Regions from separate parts of the Pseudomonas sp. LBUM1641 genome, predicted to be linked through region 2. Evidence: predicted binding sites of a transcription regulator. Region 2 holds the regulator's gene; each other region holds the start of a gene.
The links. The regulator FliA, encoded in region 2, starts transcription of late flagellar genes. The targets are predictions, from matches to a motif close to CTAAAGTTTNNNNNNNNNNNGCCGNTAA.
Positions count from the first base shown of each region.

Region 1: ACA046_RS27260 (methyl-accepting chemotaxis protein) is a predicted target of FliA. The motif match lies at 2,481-2,508, and genes of this name have one in related genera.
Region 3: flgM (flagellar biosynthesis anti-sigma factor FlgM) is a predicted target of FliA. The motif match lies at 3,068-3,095, and genes of this name have one in related genera.

Region 1 covers NZ_CP166815.1:5,928,402-5,934,287, reverse strand. Annotated here, with positions in the region: gene ACA046_RS27270 (YkgJ family cysteine cluster protein) at 1-56, shown strand, start outside; partial or broken gene ACA046_RS27265 (transporter substrate-binding domain-containing protein) at 58-1,216, opposite strand; gene ACA046_RS27260 (methyl-accepting chemotaxis protein) at 1,375-2,421, opposite strand; partial or broken gene ACA046_RS27255 (PAS domain-containing protein) at 2,668-2,949, opposite strand; gene ACA046_RS27250 (transporter substrate-binding domain-containing protein) at 3,057-3,848, opposite strand; gene ACA046_RS27245 (hypothetical protein) at 4,016-4,258, opposite strand; gene ACA046_RS27240 (efflux RND transporter periplasmic adaptor subunit) at 4,473-5,639, shown strand; gene ACA046_RS27235 (multidrug efflux RND transporter permease subunit) at 5,636-5,886, shown strand, end outside.
Region 2 covers NZ_CP166815.1:5,226,910-5,232,795, reverse strand. Annotated here, with positions in the region: gene flhA (flagellar biosynthesis protein FlhA) at 1-1,104, shown strand, start outside; gene flhF (flagellar biosynthesis GTPase FlhF) at 1,116-2,432, shown strand; gene fleN (flagellar synthesis regulator FleN) at 2,553-3,386, shown strand; gene fliA (RNA polymerase sigma factor FliA) at 3,383-4,123, shown strand; gene ACA046_RS23900 (chemotaxis response regulator CheY) at 4,294-4,668, shown strand; gene ACA046_RS23895 (protein phosphatase CheZ) at 4,687-5,475, shown strand; gene ACA046_RS23890 (chemotaxis protein CheA) at 5,487-5,886, shown strand, end outside.
Region 3 covers NZ_CP166815.1:5,389,883-5,395,768, forward strand. Annotated here, with positions in the region: gene flgB (flagellar basal body rod protein FlgB) at 1-105, opposite strand, end outside; gene cheR (protein-glutamate O-methyltransferase CheR) at 342-1,169, opposite strand; gene ACA046_RS24720 (chemotaxis protein CheV) at 1,213-2,145, opposite strand; gene flgA (flagellar basal body P-ring formation chaperone FlgA) at 2,226-2,990, shown strand; gene flgM (flagellar biosynthesis anti-sigma factor FlgM) at 3,132-3,455, shown strand; gene flgN (flagellar protein FlgN) at 3,504-3,971, shown strand; gene ACA046_RS24740 (flagellar brake protein) at 4,067-4,816, shown strand; gene ACA046_RS24745 (MFS transporter) at 4,877-5,886, opposite strand, start outside.

The DNA of each region.
Region 1 (5,886 bases), 700 kb from region 2:
GGATTGCCACCGAGGTGCCGGCCAACTATGCGTTCATTTCGTTGCGGGCGGCTTGAGCTAAAAGCTGGCCAGGCATTCGATTTCGACCCGGGCATCCAGTATTAAACCGCCCGCGGCAAAGGTCGTTCGAGTGGGAAGACGATTCGCTGAAAAGTAGCGGGCATAGACTTTATTCATGGCCGCGAAGTCGTTGATGTTCGCGAGGATTACCGTGCATTTGGCGACCCTGTCCATGCCCAGCTCTTTCTCCTCGAGTATGCATTCGTAATGCTTCCAAGGCCTTGGCTGTTTGTGCGCGAATGCCTCCGCTGACCAGTTCGCCGCGCTCGTCAAGTCCCAGCAGCCCGGAGATGTAGAGGGTTTGCCCCACTTGCACCGTTTGCGAGAAAGGCAAGCCACCCTCTGCCGGCGTATACAACATCGGAACCGGATCGCTGTTTGAGGTGCGCAGGTAACGCTGGGTAATCAGCGAGTACTGGCCACTTTCCTTCAAGCGTTGAAGCGCCTGGTTCAGCGCCAAACGCAGGTCGGGCTCGCCCTTGCGAACCCCAATGGCGACGCCGCTGCCGAGCATTTCATCGACAATCCCAGGCCCCGCGAACTCAAAGCCCGCGCCCTCTGGGGTTTTCAGCAAGGCGTCGGAGATCTCGAGGGTGTCTTGCAACGTTGCGTCGATATCGCCGGCCAGCAGGCTGCTGATCAACTCGGCATTCAGGTTGAAACTTCGTACCACCACGCCATGGGGTACCCATCGCGCCAAGGCATAGGCTTCTCGGCTGGTGCCCGCCAGCACGCCAATCCGTTTGCCTTGAAGCGCCTTGGCCTCAGGCACAAGCCCGAGGCGCTTGCGCGCTACCAGCCTCGTTTCAAGGGCGTAGAGATTATCGGTGAAGTCGATTTTCTGCCGCCGTGCCGGGGTGGCCGACATGGGCATGATCGCATCGAATCGACGCGCCTCGAGTGCTGCCAGGTTGGTTGCATACTCTTGATCGACCCACACGCAGCGCGCCTTGAGTTCGGCGCACAAGGCATTGCCCAACTCAATGTTCAAACCGACCAGCTCACCTTGGGCATTGCGGCTTTCAAACGGCGGTACCAGCGCCTCCACCCCGAAGCGTATCTCGGCCAGCGATTTTTCAGCCGCGTACGTTACGGAGCACAGGGTTCCTGTGGCCGTAGATAAAACCAGTGCCAATAGTATTCTCAGGGATGTCATTTGCCTGTCCTGTAGGAAGAAAAGTGGGAGGCGTCCCGGCCCCGTTACCGGCGCCTGCCCCCCTCAGAAGCTTTCACAGCCACACGCTGGCCTTCAATCAAGGCACTTCCGTTCTTCCCGTAGGAGTTGACTCAAAACCTTGTCGGACGTTTTTTGATCTACCGCCGCTTACTCCAGAACTCCTCCGCCAACCGCCGCAAATCCTCCGCCAGCCCCGCCACATCGCCTGAGCTGAGCTGGCTCTGCTGGCCGGCGCTGACTGTCACCTCGCCGGCATTGCGAATGCCGATGATGTTGCGGTTGATGTCCTCGCTGACTGCGCTTTGCTCTTCCACCGCCGCCGCGATCTGCTGGCTCATGGCAGTAATCTGGGTCACCCGCTGGCTGATGCCATCCAGCGCCGCCGCGGCGCGCTGGGCCTGGTCGACACTGGCCTCCACATGCTGGCTGCTTTGCGCCATGGCTTGCACCGCATCCCGGGCGCCGCCTTGCAGTGTGCTGATCATGCGCTGGATTTCATTGGTCGAATCCTGCGTACGCTGGGCCAGCCCGCGTACTTCATCGGCCACCACGGCGAACCCGCGTCCCTGTTCCCCGGCCCGCGCCGCTTCGATGGCGGCATTGAGCGCCAGCAAGTTGGTCTGTTCGGCAATCGCCCGGATCACTTCCAGCACCCCGGAAATATCGCCGCTGTGGCTTTCCAGTTGATGGATCACTTCGGTGGCCCGTGCCAGTTCCCGGGACAAACGCAGCACCGCATCGCGGCTTTCATCCACCCGCTGGTGGCCTTCCCGGGTCTCGCTGCCAGCCTGGTCAGCGGCCTTGGAAGCCTGCAGCGCGTGCTCGGCGACTTGCGCCACGCTGGCGGCCATTTGATTGATCGCGGCGGCAACCTGATCGGTCTGGGTTTGTTGGCCGAGGCTGCTGCAGTGGCTGCTGTCCAGCTGCTCTACCAACGCCGCTGCATGCCCGGATAGACGTCGCGAGGCGTCACCAATCCGGCCGACCACCGCACCCACCTGGGCTTCCAGCATCTGCATGGCAAACTCGATACGCCCGAACTCATCCCCGCGTCCGGTGTAGATCGTCTGGCTCAGCGTGTTGTCAGCAATCAGCCGCGCCCGCTGGTTCAACTGCGCCAGAGGCCGTAACGCACCGTGCACGCCCGCTACCCCCACGGCACATGCCGCCGTCAGCGCCAGCAGTTGCCAGGCCACGGGATAGGTCGCCAGTCCAAGGCCCAAGGCCCACGTTGCGGCGCAAACCCCCAGCACCCACGCCGACAACTTGAGGGTCACTCCCACTACCGGCGGCGCCCGCCGAGTGCCGGCCCGCAAGCGGGCATAGGCCCGTTCGGCCAGTTGCACCCGCCGCGCATCGGGCTTGGTGCGCACCGACTGATACTCCACCGTGACGCCGTCCCGGGTGACCGGCGTGGCGTAGGCGCTGACCCAGTAGTGATCGCCGTTCTTGCAACGATTTTTCACCATGCCCATCCACGAGCGGCCGCTTTTCAACACCTGCCACATGTGCGCAAACGCAGCCGGCGGCATGTCCGGGTGACGCAGCAGGTTGTGCGGGGTACCCAACAACTCCTCGCGGGTGTAGCCGCTGATATCGATGAAGTCCTGGTTGGCGTAGGTAATTGCGCTAGTCAGGTCAGTGGTCGAGAGGATGTTGGCGTCGGGGGCAAAATCCACATTTCGACCGGTGACCGGCAGATTGATCTTCATGGAAACGCGCGCTCGTGATTGTTGGAGGAGTCGGCAGGGCGTCGACTCTAAGCGCACGGGTTGGGCAAATACTGATCCAGCTCATGTTCGGTGCAATTAATTGGCCATTACGGCCTGGCGGGCGGTGCGTCAAGACGGTAGGGCTGGACGATGCGCTGGTATTCGCCACTCTGCATCAGTTGCTCGAGGGCGCAGTTAAGGTCATTGCGCAGCGCGGTGTCGGGCTTGCGCAGGGCAATTGCCACGCCGTTACCCAGCAGATCGGTGGAGACGGCGGGGCCGAGGAAGTCGAAAATCTGGCCGTCGGCGGTGTCGAGCAGCGCCTCACGAATTTCCACCGTGCCTTGCAGCGTCGCATCGATGTCGCCGGCCAACAGGCTGCGGACCAATTCGTCATTGCGCCAGAAACCCTTGACGATCACGCCCTTCGGCGCCCACTTCGCCAGGGCAAACGCCTCGCGGTTGCTGCCCACCAGCACGCCCACGCGCTTGCCCTTCAGCGACCGAGGGGTCGGCATCAAGCCTGATGTCTTGCGGGCCACCAGGCGCGTGATCATCGGATAGAGGTCATCGGTGAAATTCACTCGCCGGTGCCGTTTCGACGTAGGGGCGATGCCCATGATCGCGTCGAATTGCCTGGCTTCAAGGGCGGTGAAATTTTCCACCAGGATCTGGTCGACCCAGGTACATCGCATATTGAGCTGTATGCACAGGGCGTTACCCAATTCGATGTTCAGTCCTACAAGTTGGCCTTGTTGATTGCGGCTTTGAAAGGGCGGGAACTGCGCGGCCACGGCAAAACGAATTTCGCTGCGTGGTTGATCACCGGCCGCAGCGATGGAGACGACACCGTCTATCAGCGACAAGCCCAGCACAACACAGGTGCGTATAAGAACCACAGGGACGTCCTATTCCGGAAAACCAGCTGCACCACGTCCAGCCCAGAGCGAAAAAGTCGGGGCTGGCGGGTGCGTGCAAGCTTTCAAGAATTGGCCGCAGGCCTACAAGGCGAAACGTCAGTAACTCTTGTAGGCATAAATCTCCATTGCGAAGGATTTATTACCGGTCAGCGCTTGCCCATGGAGCGACGGGTGCCGGGCGGTGCCATGCCCGGGCTCTTGGTGTGGCCGTTCTTCGCGCCGTTTTTGTACCACGGCTGGCTGGCGTTTTTTGCCCCGGCCAGTTCGCCCGGCTTGAACGGAAACTTGAATGCCGGGATCTCGGCCTTGGTTTCGCCTTCGACGCTGTCAGGATTGGCCTGTTGGTCGATGTCGACCGCTTCAACAGCGGGTTGTGTCGGGGAATTCATGGAAGCTCCGGGGAGTACTGAAAATGACGCGGGCCCGACTTGCAGGCCACACCGCCGCGCAGTATACCTGCGCGCCTCGGATCTTTAACCACTGCTCGTACGAATGGTCGGACTTTACTGACGGCGCTGTCAGTTAGCAGTCACTTTGCTGACCGGGTTGGCGGGCTATAAAGAACCTACATTCTTCCGATCCTTTGCCCTGGCGCCTCACCCCATGCACATTCAACGAAAAACGGCCTTGATCGTGGGCGTCCTTGTGGTATTGGCCGTGGTTGCCTGGGTGGTGACCCGCCCGGCCAAAACCAAACTGACTGCGTCGGCAGCGATTCCAGTGCGAGTGATCAGCGTCAAACAGCAGGACATCCCGGGTTTTGTCAGCGGCATTGGTTCGGTGCTGTCGTTGCACAGCGTGGTGATCCGCCCGCAGATCGACGGCATCCTCACCAAATTGCTGGTCAAGGAAGGTCAACTGGTGAAGACCGGCGACCTGCTGGCGACCATTGATGACCGCTCGATCCGCGCCAGCCTGGACCAGGCCAAGGCGCAACTGGGGGAAAGCCAGGCGCAACTGCAAGTCGCGCTAGTCAACCTCAAGCGCTACAAGGAACTGAGCATCGACGACGGCGTGTCCAAGCAGACCTATGACCAGCAACAAGCCCTGGTCAACCAGCTCAAGGCCACGGCCCAAGGCAACCAGGCGGCCATTGACTCGGCTCAGGTGCAGCTTTCCTACACGCAGATTCGCTCTCCGGTCACCGGTCGCGTCGGGATTCGCACGGTGGATGAAGGCAACTTCCTGCGCATGAGCGACACCCAGGGCTTGTTCTCCGTGACCCAGATCGACCCGATTGCCGTCGAGTTTTCCCTGCCGCAACAAATGCTGCCGACTCTGCAACGCCTGATCACCGCGCAACTGCCCGCCGACGTCAACGCCTATATGGGCGCCGACACCGACGGCCAGACCGGCGACCTCCTGGGCGAAGGTCGCCTGAGCCTGATCGACAACCAGATCAGCGGCACCACCGGCACCATCCGCGCCAAGGCCGAGTTCAGCAACGGCGCGCAAAAACTCTGGCCGGGGCAACTGGTGACGATCCGGATCCAGACCGCCCTGCACAAGAACGCCCTGGTGGTACCGCCCACCGTCGTGCAACGCGGGCTGGATTCGCACTTCGTATACCGGCTCAAGGGTGACAAGGTAGAGGTGGTGCCGGTGCAGGTGCTGTATCAGAACAGCGACATGAACATCCTCCAGGGCGTGCAGGCCGGCGACGTGCTGGTCAGCGACGGCCAGTCACGGCTCAAGGCAGGCGCTCAGGTCGAGGTGCTCAAGGAGCCGCCGCAGGTGATCCAGACCGTTGATGCCAAGGTGCAGCCATGAGTGGCAGTCGTTCGCCGTCGGCCTGGTGCGTCGACCATCCGGTCGCCACCTTGCTGCTGACCTTCGCCCTGGTGTTACTCGGGATGATTGCCTTCCCACGACTGGCCATCGCCCCACTGCCGGAAGCGGAATTTCCGACGATTCAGGTCAGCGCCACGCTGCCCGGCGCCAGCCCGGACACCATGGCGTCCTCCGTGGCCACGCCGTTGGAAGTGCAATTCAGCGCCATCCCCGGCATGACCCAGAT
Region 2 (5,886 bases):
GCACGCCAGCAGGAACTGCTGCCGTCACCGGCCCGGGCCCAGGAAACCAAGGAGTTGGGCTGGGACGACGTGACCCCGATCGACATGATCGGCCTGGAAGTCGGCTACCGCCTGATTCCCCTGGTGGATCGCAACCAGGGCGGCCAATTGCTGGCGCGGATCAAGGGCGTGCGCAAGAAGCTGTCCCAGGACCTGGGCTTCCTGATGCCCACCGTGCACATCCGCGACAACCTCGACCTGGCCCCCAGCGCCTACCGCCTGACCTTGATGGGGGTGATCCTGGCCGAAGCCGAGATCTACCCGGACCGCGAACTGGCGATCAACCCGGGCCAGGTGTTCGGTACGCTCAACGGCATTACCGCCAAAGATCCGGCTTTTGGCCTGGAAGCGGTCTGGATCGAAATCAGCCAGCGCAGCCAGGCGCAGTCGCTCGGCTATACCGTGGTCGACGCCAGCACCGTGGTCGCGACGCACCTCAACCAGATTCTGTACAAGCATTCCCACGAGCTGATTGGCCACGAAGAAGTCCAGCAACTCTTGCAATTGCTGGCCAAAGCCTCGCCAAAGCTCGCCGAAGAACTGGTGCCGGGCGTGCTGTCTACCTCGCAACTGCTCAAGGTGCTGCAGGCGCTGTTGGCCGAACAGGTGCCGGTACGGGACATTCGCAGTATTGCCGAAGCTATCGCCAACAACGCCGCCAAGAGTCAAGATACTGCCGCCCTGGTGGCCGCAGTGCGCGTCGGATTGTCGCGTGCAATCGTCCAAAGCATTGTAGGGCTTGACTCTGAGCTGCCTGTGATCACCTTGGAACCAAGGTTGGAACAAATATTGCTCAATAGTATTCAGAAGGCTGGGCAGGGCGCTGATGAAGGCGTGTTGCTGGAGCCAAGCATGGCTGAGAAACTGCAGCGTTCGTTGATTGAGGCCGCGCAGCGCCAGGAAATGGAAGGCCATCCGGTGATCCTGCTGGTGGCTGGCCCCGTCCGGGCGATGTTGTCGCGGTTTGGACGCCTGGCTATACCGAATTTGCATGTATTGGCTTACCAGGAAATTCCTGACAATAAGCAAGTGACTATCGTCGCGACAGTAGGGCCCAACGGCTGAGGTAGTGGGATATGCAAGTGAAGCGTTTTTTCGCCGCCGATATGCGTCAGGCCATGAAACTGGTACGTGATGAGCTGGGCGCCGACGCTGCGATTATCGGTAACCGTCGTATTGCCGGCGGTGTCGAGCTGACGGCTGCCCTCGATTACAAACCCTCGGCCCTGGCGCCGCGTGTGCCGAACATGGAACTGGAAGACGAGCTGCGCAAGACCGCTTCGCGCATTGTCTCGGCCCAGGCTGAATTGAGCATGCGTGGCGACAGCGACGCCTCCACCAATCGCCAGCTGTTTGCCGGGTTGCCGCTGACGGCGTCCGAGCCTCTGGTAGAACCGACTTTTGTTGAGCCGCCGCGTCCTGCTGCGCCCGCCCCGGCGGCAGCGGTAGACCAGCGAGTGTTCGACTCGATGCGTTTCGAACTCAACGGCCTGCGTGAACTGCTGGAAGTGCAATTGGGCTCGCTGGCCTGGAACCAGTTGCAGGGCAGCCAGCCGCAACAGGCCAACCTGTGGCGTCGCCTGCAACGCATCGGTCTGTCCGGCCCGTTGTCCCGCGACCTGCTACAGCTGACCACGCAAATTGAAGAACCTCGCCAGGCCTGGCGCATGCTCCTGGCCCACCTGGCGCGGATGATCGTCACCCCGGAAATCGAACCCCTGGAAGAAGGCGGCGTGATTGCCATGGTCGGCCCTGCCGGCATGGGCAAGACCACCACCCTGGCCAAGCTGGCCGCACGTTACGTGCTCAAGTACGGCGCACAGAACATCGCGCTGGTGAGCATGGACAGCTACCGCATTGGCGCCCAGGAACAGCTCAAGACCCTGGGCCGCATTCTCAATGTGCCGGTGACCCACGTCGACCCGGGCCAGTCCCTGGCCAACGCCCTCGATCCACTGCTGCGCAAGCGCGTGGTGCTGATCGACACCGCCGGCCTGCAAGCCAGCGACCCGGCCCTGCGCATGCAGCTGGAAAGCCTGGCCGGGCGCGGGATCAAATCCAGAAACTACTTGGTACTTGCTACCACCAGCCAGAAGCAGGTATTGACCGCCGCCTATCACAGCTACAAGCGCTGTGGGCTGGCGGGCTGCATCCTGACTAAACTGGATGAGACGGCGAGCCTGGGCGAAGTGTTGAGCCTGGCCATCAGTCATGAATTACCGGTTGCTTACCTGACCGACGGGCCGCGGATTCCGGATGATTTGCATCTGCCGCGCCGTCATCAGTTGGTCAGCCGGGCTGTCAGCGTGCAAATGCAGGAAGAACCCAGTGAGGAAGCGATGGCTGACATGTTTGCTGACCTCTACCACAGCCCGAACAAACGTGTCGGCTGAGGCAACATGGCCTTTAATTTACAAATGACAGTGCAAAGTATCTACATCGATGGTCTGCCAGCAGTTCGCGCGGCCAAGTCATGTAGCCTGCGTCTAAGCAAGACAAGGTAAAGAAATAAAATGGGCAGCATGCATCCCGTACAGGTGATCGCGGTGACCGGCGGCAAAGGTGGCGTCGGAAAAACTAACGTGTCAGTGAATTTGTCCCTGGCCCTGGCAGAGCTTGGCCGTCGCGTCATGCTGCTGGATGCTGACCTGGGTCTGGCGAACGTTGACGTTCTGCTGGGACTGACGCCCAAACATACCCTGGCCGATGTCATCGAAGGCCGCTGTGAGCTGCGCGACGTACTGTTGCAAGGCCCCGGCGGGATTCGCATCGTGCCGGCCGCGTCCGGCACCCAGAGCATGGTGCACCTGAGCCCGGCGCAGCATGCCGGCCTGATTCAGGCGTTCAGCGACATTGGCGACAACCTCGACGTGCTGGTGATCGACACCGCCGCCGGGATCGGCGAGTCCGTGGTCAGCTTCGTGCGCGCAGCCCAGGAAGTGTTGCTGGTGGTGTGCGACGAACCGACCTCGATCACCGACGCCTACGCGCTGATCAAACTGCTCAACCGCGACTACGGCATGAACCGCTTCCGCGTGCTGGCCAACATGGCCCAAAGCCCCCAGGAAGGCCGGAATCTGTTCGCCAAGTTGACCAAGGTCACAGATCGCTTCCTCGATGTCGCCTTACAATACGTTGGCGCAGTTCCCTACGACGAATGCGTACGCAAGGCCGTGCAAAAGCAGCGTGCGGTCTATGAAGCGTTCCCTCGTTCGAAGTGCGCATTGGCGTTCAAGGCTATTGCCCAGAAGGTCGATACCTGGCCGTTGCCCGCCAACCCGCGTGGGCATCTGGAGTTTTTCGTCGAGCGATTGGTGCATCAGACGAGCGCAGGACCGGTGCTATGACAGCCAGCGGCTACAACCTTTACAAGAAGTCGGCACGTGACAGTCAAGTCGAATTGATCGAGCGCTATGCGCCCCTGGTCAAGCGCATTGCCTATCACTTGCTGGCGCGCCTGCCCGCCAGTGTCCAGGTCGAAGACTTGATCCAGGCCGGGATGATCGGCTTGCTCGAAGTGTCGACCAAATACGACGCGAGCAAGGGCGCAAGTTTCGAGACATACGCGGGTATTCGTATCCGTGGGGCCATGCTCGATGAAGTGCGTAAAGGTGATTGGGCGCCGCGTTCGGTACACCGCAATACGCGCATGGTAAGTGACGCAATTCGCTCAATTGAAGCAAAAACCGGTCGCGACGCTAAAGATCATGAAGTTGCGGCCGAACTCCAATTGAGTCTCGACGATTACTACGGGATTTTGAACGATACCTTGGGCAGCCGCCTGTTCAGTTTCGACGACCTTTTGCAGGACGGCGAACATGAAGGGCTGCACGAGGACGGCGCGAGTGCTCATCTCGAACCGTCACGCGATCTGGAAGATGAACGCTTCCAGACTGCGCTGGCGGACGCGATTGCCAATTTGCCGGAGCGTGAGCGACTGGTGTTGGCGCTGTACTACGACGAAGAGCTGAACCTCAAGGAAATCGGTGAGGTCCTGGGAGTCAGCGAATCGCGAGTCAGCCAGTTACACAGCCAGTGCGCGGCCCGCTTGCGGGGGCGTTTGGGAGAGTGGCGAGCGCGCTGACAGGCAGTGTGGGGACACTGCGAACGATACCGTCCGGGCGCTGCGCCCGGACGGGCTTGGCCCGTGGTGCGCCCCCGGTAGTCCTTTTTGTGTAACGCCTGTTGATTGATATGGCGCGCCCAGGTGCTGGGCGCGTTTAAGACTGCTTGGAGGTCGAATTGGACAAGAACATGAAAATCCTCATCGTTGATGACTTCTCAACGATGCGGCGGATCATAAAAAACCTGTTGCGTGACCTTGGGTTCACTAACACGGTCGAGGCGGATGACGGCATTACGGCGATTCCGATCCTCAACAGCGGGAGCATTGACTTTCTGGTAACGGACTGGAACATGCCGGGCATGACCGGTATCGATCTGCTGCGCCACGTGCGCGCGGATGAAAAACTGCGCAGCCTGCCTGTGCTGATGGTGACCGCTGAAGCCAAGCGTGAACAGATCATCGAAGCCGCCCAAGCCGGGGTTAACGGCTACGTGGTCAAGCCATTCACTGCACTGGCCTTGAAAGAGAAGATCGAAAAGATCTTCGAACGCATCGGTCATTGATGCTGCCACGGGGGAGCTATGGAGCATAAAGAATCATCGCAGGCCGACTTCGAGTCGACCCTGAAAAAACATGCCCACCAACTCGTCGAAAGCCTAGAAAAAGGCCAGTTCGGTGACGCGGTGCAGTTAATCCATGAGCTCAACCAGACCCGTGACCGCGGCCTGTACCAGGAAGTGGGCAAGCTCACCCGTGAGTTGCACAGTGCGATTGTCAATTTTCAGATTGACCCGCACATGCCCCAGGCCGAAGAAATCTCGCAGATCACGGATGCCACCGAACGCCTGTCCTATGTGGTCAGGCTGACTGAGGCGGCGGCCAACCGCACCATGGACCTGGTGGAAAACGCCACGCCTCTGGTCAACGGTATGGCCAGTGAAGCCAAGGCCCTGAGCACTGACTGGGGCCGGTTCATGCGTCGGGAAGTGGGCGCTGAAGAGTTTCGTGAGCTGGCGCGTCGGGTTGAAGGCTTTTTGTCCCGCAGCGAGCAGGAAAACCGCACGGTTTCCAGCAACCTCAATGACATTCTGCTGGCCCAGGACTACCAGGACCTCACCGGTCAGGTGATCAAGCGCGTGACCCAACTGGTCACCGAAGTGGAAAGCAACCTGCTCAAACTGGTGTTGATGGCGGGTCAAGTTGACCGGTTTGCCGGCATCGAACATGACCGCGAAGCGATCCTTTCTGAAAAAGATCCACAAAAACACCTCGCCAAGGGTGAAGGTCCGCAGATTCATGCCGATAAACGTGAAGACGTTGTATCCGGGCAAGACGACGTAGACGATTTGCTGTCCAGTTTAGGCTTCTAAGGAGCACACCCATGAGCTTCGGCGCCGATGAAGAAATCCTTCAGGATTTCCTTGTAGAGGCCGGCGAAATTTTAGAGCAACTGTCCGAACAACTGGTCGAGCTGGAAAGCCGACCGGATGATGCGAACCTGCTCAATGCAATTTTTCGCGGTTTTCACACTGTAAAAGGGGGCGCCGGCTTCCTCCAGCTCCACGAGCTGGTGGAGTGCTGTCACATCGCCGAGAACGTGTTCGACATCCTGCGCAAGGGTGAGCGGCACGTCGACTCGGAACTGATGGACGTGATCCTGGAAGCGCTGGACGCGGTCAACGGCATGTTCAGTGAAGTGCGCGAACGTGCACCGATCACGGCCGCCACCCCGGAACTGCTGGCCGCCCTGGCGCGCCTGGCAGAACCTGCGGCCAATGCGC
Region 3 (5,886 bases), 160 kb from region 2:
GGTGTCGGCGTTGGCGATGTTGTTAGCCAGGACTTCGGCACGCTGGGCGCGGAAGCCCAGGGCTTGTTCGTGGATACCGAGCGCTTTATCGAAGCTGATGCTCATGGCGGAAACCTTTAGGGGCTGACCTGCTTTTCGTAACAGGGTTATAGCAATCGGCATGCCAATTCTTTTGAGGGCCGTATTACAAGGGTTTGCGGGGCAATTGCCGGCGGCAATGCCAGAAAAGCGGCAAAGGGTTTCCGCGAAACGCCAGTAAAGCGGCAAATGAGGGTTTGCCGCTTTGCGGCCATAAAAAAAGGGAGGCCTGTGCAGGCCTCCCTTTTTTGTTCAAGCATTCATCACTTGGCCTGGTAAATGATCCCAGGACTGCACTGCACCATCTGGTAATGATCCGGCAAACCGTTCAGCGCCTCGGAAGCGCCAAGGAACAGATAACCACCGCGCTTGAGGGTGCCGTGGATACGCAACAGAATGTCTTTCTTCACCTCGGCCGAGAAGTAGATCAACACATTGCGGCAGAACACCATGTCGAACTTGCCCAGGCTGGCGTAGCTGTCCAGCAGGTTGAACGAGCGAAACTCGACCCGGCTCTTGATCGGCGCCTTGACCGCCCAACGCCCCGCGCCTTTAGGATCGAAGAAACGCTGCAAGCGCTCCGGAGACAACCCGCGCCCCAGTGCCAGGCTGTCGTACTCACCGGTCTTGCAGTTGGTGAGCATGGTGCCGGACAAATCCGTGGCCACAATTTGCGCCCCGGCCTTCAACTGGCCCATGTTGGTCCGCTCGAACTCATCGATGGACATCGAAATCGAATACGGTTCCTGCCCCGACGAACAGGCGGCCGACCAGATGCGCAGGCGCTGGCCCGGTGCGGCCTTGATCGCCTCAGGCAGCACCTTGTTCTTGAGCACTTCAAACGGATAGGTATCGCGAAACCACAAGGTTTCGTTGGTGGTCATGGCATCGACCACCATCTCCTTGAGCCCGCTGCGCGGCTGGCCCTGGATCCGTTGCACCAACTCCCCGAGGGACTTGATGCCCTGCTGCTCCATCAGTTTGTTGAGACGGCTGGATACCAGGTACTGCTTGTTTTCACCGAGCAATATGCCACAGGCTTTTTCCAGGAAGACCCGGAACTGTTCGAAATCCAAATTACCCGTAGACAATGATACCGCCTCTTAAATCGTGTGACCGCCAGGGAAAAGGCCCCTAGCCGTGATCTGCTGCCTTGATCCGGTCGACTACCCGGGATGCCAGGTCATCAGGGCGGAATTTGGCCAGGAAGTCATCAGCACCGACCTTCTTGACCATCGCCTGATTGAATACACCCGACAACGAAGTATGCAGGATGATATGTAATTTTTGCATGCGTGGGTCGTTGCGTATCTCGGCCGTGAGGGTGTAGCCGTCCATTTCCGGCATCTCGATGTCGGAGATCATCATCAGGAATTCTTCTTCCGGCTTCTTGCCCTCGTCCACCAGCTTGCGCAGGTAATCCAGGGCCTGGCGACCGTCATTGAGCGCCACCACTTCAACGCCAACCGTCTGCAGGCAACGGGACACCTGTTTGCGCGCCACCGAGGAGTCATCCACCGTCAACACCCGCAGCGAGATCGCCTTGTGCGCGGTTTCGGCGTCTACCACACCCACCGAAATCGCCTCCGAGGTCGGGGCCACTTCGGCGAGGATTTTCTCCACGTCGATGATTTCCACCAACTGGTTGTCGACCCGCGTCACCGCCGTGAGGTAGTGATCGCGGCCGGTGCCCTTGGGCGGCGGATGGATCTCTTCCCAGTTCATGTTGACGATGCGCTCCACCGAGCGCACCAGGAAACCCTGGGTCTTGGTGTTGTACTCGGTGATGATCACAAACGGGCTCTCGCGGTCCTGCAAACCCGCCGAACCGGTGGCCATGGCCAGGTCAAGAATCGGGATGGTCGCGCCACGAATATTGGCCACACCGCAAACCACCGGGCTGGACTTGGGCATTATTGTCAGCTTGGGACACTGCAGCACTTCCCGAACCTTGAAGACGTTAATCCCGTACAACTGCTTGCCGTCCAGACGGAACAGCAGCAACTCCAGGCGATTCTGCCCCACCAGCTGTGTGCGCTGGTTTACTGAATCCATTACACCGGCCATGCCCAGACTCCTACGCTAAAACTTAGGGGTACGACGCGTACCCAACACTAAACGGCACGAGCTTTGCTTTTTTATTGGCCATGGACATCAAAACGACAGTTTCCCGACGCTCCCGATCCCCACAGTACCGCAGATTACTCTGCGCCTCGATGGCGTTGCTTGCCTTGGCTACGGGCCAGCCGGCCCGCGCCGATAACGTCACCTTGCCTGATCTACTTATCGGCGTCACTCAAGGCTTTCTTGAGTTCACTGTAGAAGATTATCTGGCGACGACCCAGACACCGGGCCGCTATGAAATCCAGGTCAACCAGTTGGATCCGCGCCTGCGCATGCCCATGTGCGACAAGGAATTGACAGCCTCCCTGGAGAGCCCCGCCCAACCCATCGGGCGCGTGACCGTGAAGGTGCGCTGCGAAGGCGCCTCGCCCTGGACGGTGTTTGTACCGGCCCAGGTCAAATTGTTTCGCGACGTCGTGGTGGTGACCCGCCCGCTGAAACGCACCGGAATCATTGGTTATGAGGACGTTGCGATGCGCGAACGGGACATCAGCCAAATCAATCAGGGCTATCTCACGTCCCTGGACCAGGCGCTCGGGCAAAAACTTACCCGACCAATGGTTGCCGACCAGGTGATTACCTTGGTTCATCTTGAGCAGGCCGAAGTGGTGCGCAAAGGTGACCAGGTGGTGATCTCCGCCAGCAGCGGCGGCCTGAATGTAAAAATGCCGGGGGAAGCCCTGTCCAATGGCGGCATGAGTGAGCAGATTCGCGTGAAGAACCTCAACTCCAACCGCGTGATCAAGGCCCGGGTGACGGCACCGGGGCAAGTTGAGGTGGCTTTATAGATCACTGGCATCGGACGCCGGCTTTTCCTACACTGTGCGCAAAGCGGTATCGCGTATAGGTTTATTGTCAATCGAGCCTAAAGTTTGTCCGGGTATGGCCGAAAACATGGCAAGCGTCCAAATACCCAGAGGTTTTTTAACATGGTCATCGATTTCAGTCGTTTGAATAACGCCCTGCCAACGCCCGGATCTTCGCGCACCAACGGTGCCAAAGACAGCGTTGAAGCCAAGTCCCAGCCTCTGCCTGCCAAGACAGAACAGGCCGGTGCCAGCCAAAGCGGGGAATCGGTACACCTGAGCAATGAGGCTCAACAGTTGCAGAAGGTCACTGACTCGCTGAGCGATCAACCGGTTGTCAACAAAGCCCGCGTGGCCGAATTGAAGCAGGCGATTGCGGATGGCAGCTATAAGGTCGACAGCAACCGTGTAGCCAGCAAGCTGCTTAACTTCGAAGCTGAGCGCTAGGCAAAGGCCTGCGCCAGGCTTTTGGACGCTTAAACCCCAAGGCCAGCCATGCACGACGAAAACTTGCTACAACTGATCATTGAAGACCTGCCTCCTGCACAGCAGTTGCTGGAGCTACTTCGGGAAGAGTCCCTGGCCCTGTTCGGCCGGGACATGCGCATGCTGGAAGAAATCCTGGCGCGCAAGCAGTCGCTGATCGTCCTGCTGGAACAGCACGGCAAGAAGCGCAGCCAGATTCTCCTCAGCCTGGGCCTCTCGGCCGACCACAAGGGCCTGGAGCAACTCGCCAGCCACTCCACGGTGGGCGACCAGTTGCTGGCCCAAAGCAAAGAACTTAACCAGTTGCTGACCCTGTGCCAGGAAACCAACATTCTCAACGGCCAGGCGATCCAGCTTCAGCAAGCCACCACCGCCAATCAGTTGCGTATCCTCCACGGCGGCGAGCCTCCGGCCCTCTACAACGCTCAAGGCTCTACCTCGCGCCTGGCCAAGCCAAGCACCCGCAGCCAAGCCTGAAACCAGCTTAAGCGCGCCCTATCCAAGGCGTGTCACATGCTGGCAAAATGAAAGCACTTGCGTGTAGTCGTATTTTGTCTGGAGATGGAAGAACCGTGTTCAACGCCCCTAACGCGGAAGATGCTCCGCAGCCACCCAAGGTACTCACCACGCCGCTGGAAATCGCTGGCACCTTGCGGATGCTGCAAGAGAGCCATGATCCGCTGATCATCACCTTCCACGAACGCAACCAGCGCTTTCAAAGCTACCTGGTGGAAATCGACCGGGACAGCCAGACGCTGGCCCTCGACGAAATGATCCCGCGGGACGGCGAACGCTACCTAGAGAATGGCGAAGCTTTCCGTATCGAAGGTTTTCACGATGGCGTGCGGGTGGCCTGGGAAAGCAACGGCACCCTGACCACCGACGAAGCCGGCGGCCACCGCATTTACCGCGGCAGCATGCCCGACGAAGTGATTTACCATCAGCGTCGCAATGCCTTCCGCGCCGCCCTGAAGCTGGCGCAACTGGTCGGCGTGGAGCTGGGTGGCGACAAACTCAAGGCCCCCATCAGCGGCAAGCTGCTGGACATTTCCGCCACTGGCTGCAAATTGCGGTTCGAAGGGGACATCTCCGAGCGCCTGCAACTGGGCCAGGTCTACGACCGCTTCATCGCCGCCCTGCCCTTTGGCAGCATGACCACCTCGGTGGAACTGCGTTACCTGCACTTCGAAGAAAGGATCAACACCACCTTCGCCGGCGTACGCTTTCATAACATGAGCGGGCTGGTGCAGCGTCAGGTCGAGCGGTTTGTGTACCAACTGCAGCGTGAAGCGCGCCGCTTCGACAAGGACGATGATCTTTAAACACTAAGGGTCGCGATAAAAAAACGGGCAGCTCCTCAAGGGAACTGCCCGTTTTTGTTTTCAGGGACGCGCCCTGCTCAAGTCGTGGGGGTGCTCATCCGGGTCCGGATGCTCCGGGGGCTCGGTGACCGTTGATGGCTCCTCCACCTCAGGATCGACTTCAGGCTCAGGGTCCGGAACGGCGGTCTGCATCTGGTCCTGCACCACCTGCTCATCCACACGCGGGTCGAGGCACGCCACCAGCGGCGAGCTGGACATGCTGTCGGGCATCGCTACGTGATGCAGCGGTGCATCGTCCACCTGATGCAGGTTGGTGACTGCCTTGGGCCGAATGCGCCAAACCAGGATCAACGCACACAGGCTGAAAAACGCATACAGCATGTGGCTGCCGAACAGCTTCATCACCACACCGGCCAACAACGGCCCGATACTGGCACCGACACCGTAGGTCACCAGCAACATCGCCGTGAGCGACACCCGGCGATCGCCCTCGACGTGGTCGTTGGAAAACGCCACGGCCAGCGGGTACAGGCAGAACTGCACCAGGGAACAGAGAAAGCCCGCAACAAACAGCACTTCCAACGGCACTTGGGTCATGATCGCCAACGGCAACGCAGCCACCGCCAGGCACAAGGCAAAGCAGCGAATCAACAGCGCGCGGTCATACCGATCAGACAACCAGCCCAACGGCCATTGCACCAGCAGCCCGGCGAAAATACAGCTACCCATGAACAGACCGACCTGCTCGGTGGTCAGCCCCTGCTGGGACGCGTAAAGCGGCGCCAAACCGTAGAACGAACCCACGATCAGCCCGGCGCCCAACACCGTACTGAGGGATTGCGGCACCCGTTTGATAAAGAAGCGCGGCTCCATCGGCGCAGGATGCAGCGGTGCCGGGTGAATACGGCGAGTCATGGCCACCGGCACCAGGCACAGCGCAAAACACAGCGCGACCAGCATCAGCAACTCAAGGCCCAACTCAGGGTGCATCACAAGGATCAGTTGGCCCAGCACCAGGCCGAGGTACGAAGCAATCATATAGCCGCTGAACACCGCACCGCGCTGCTTGG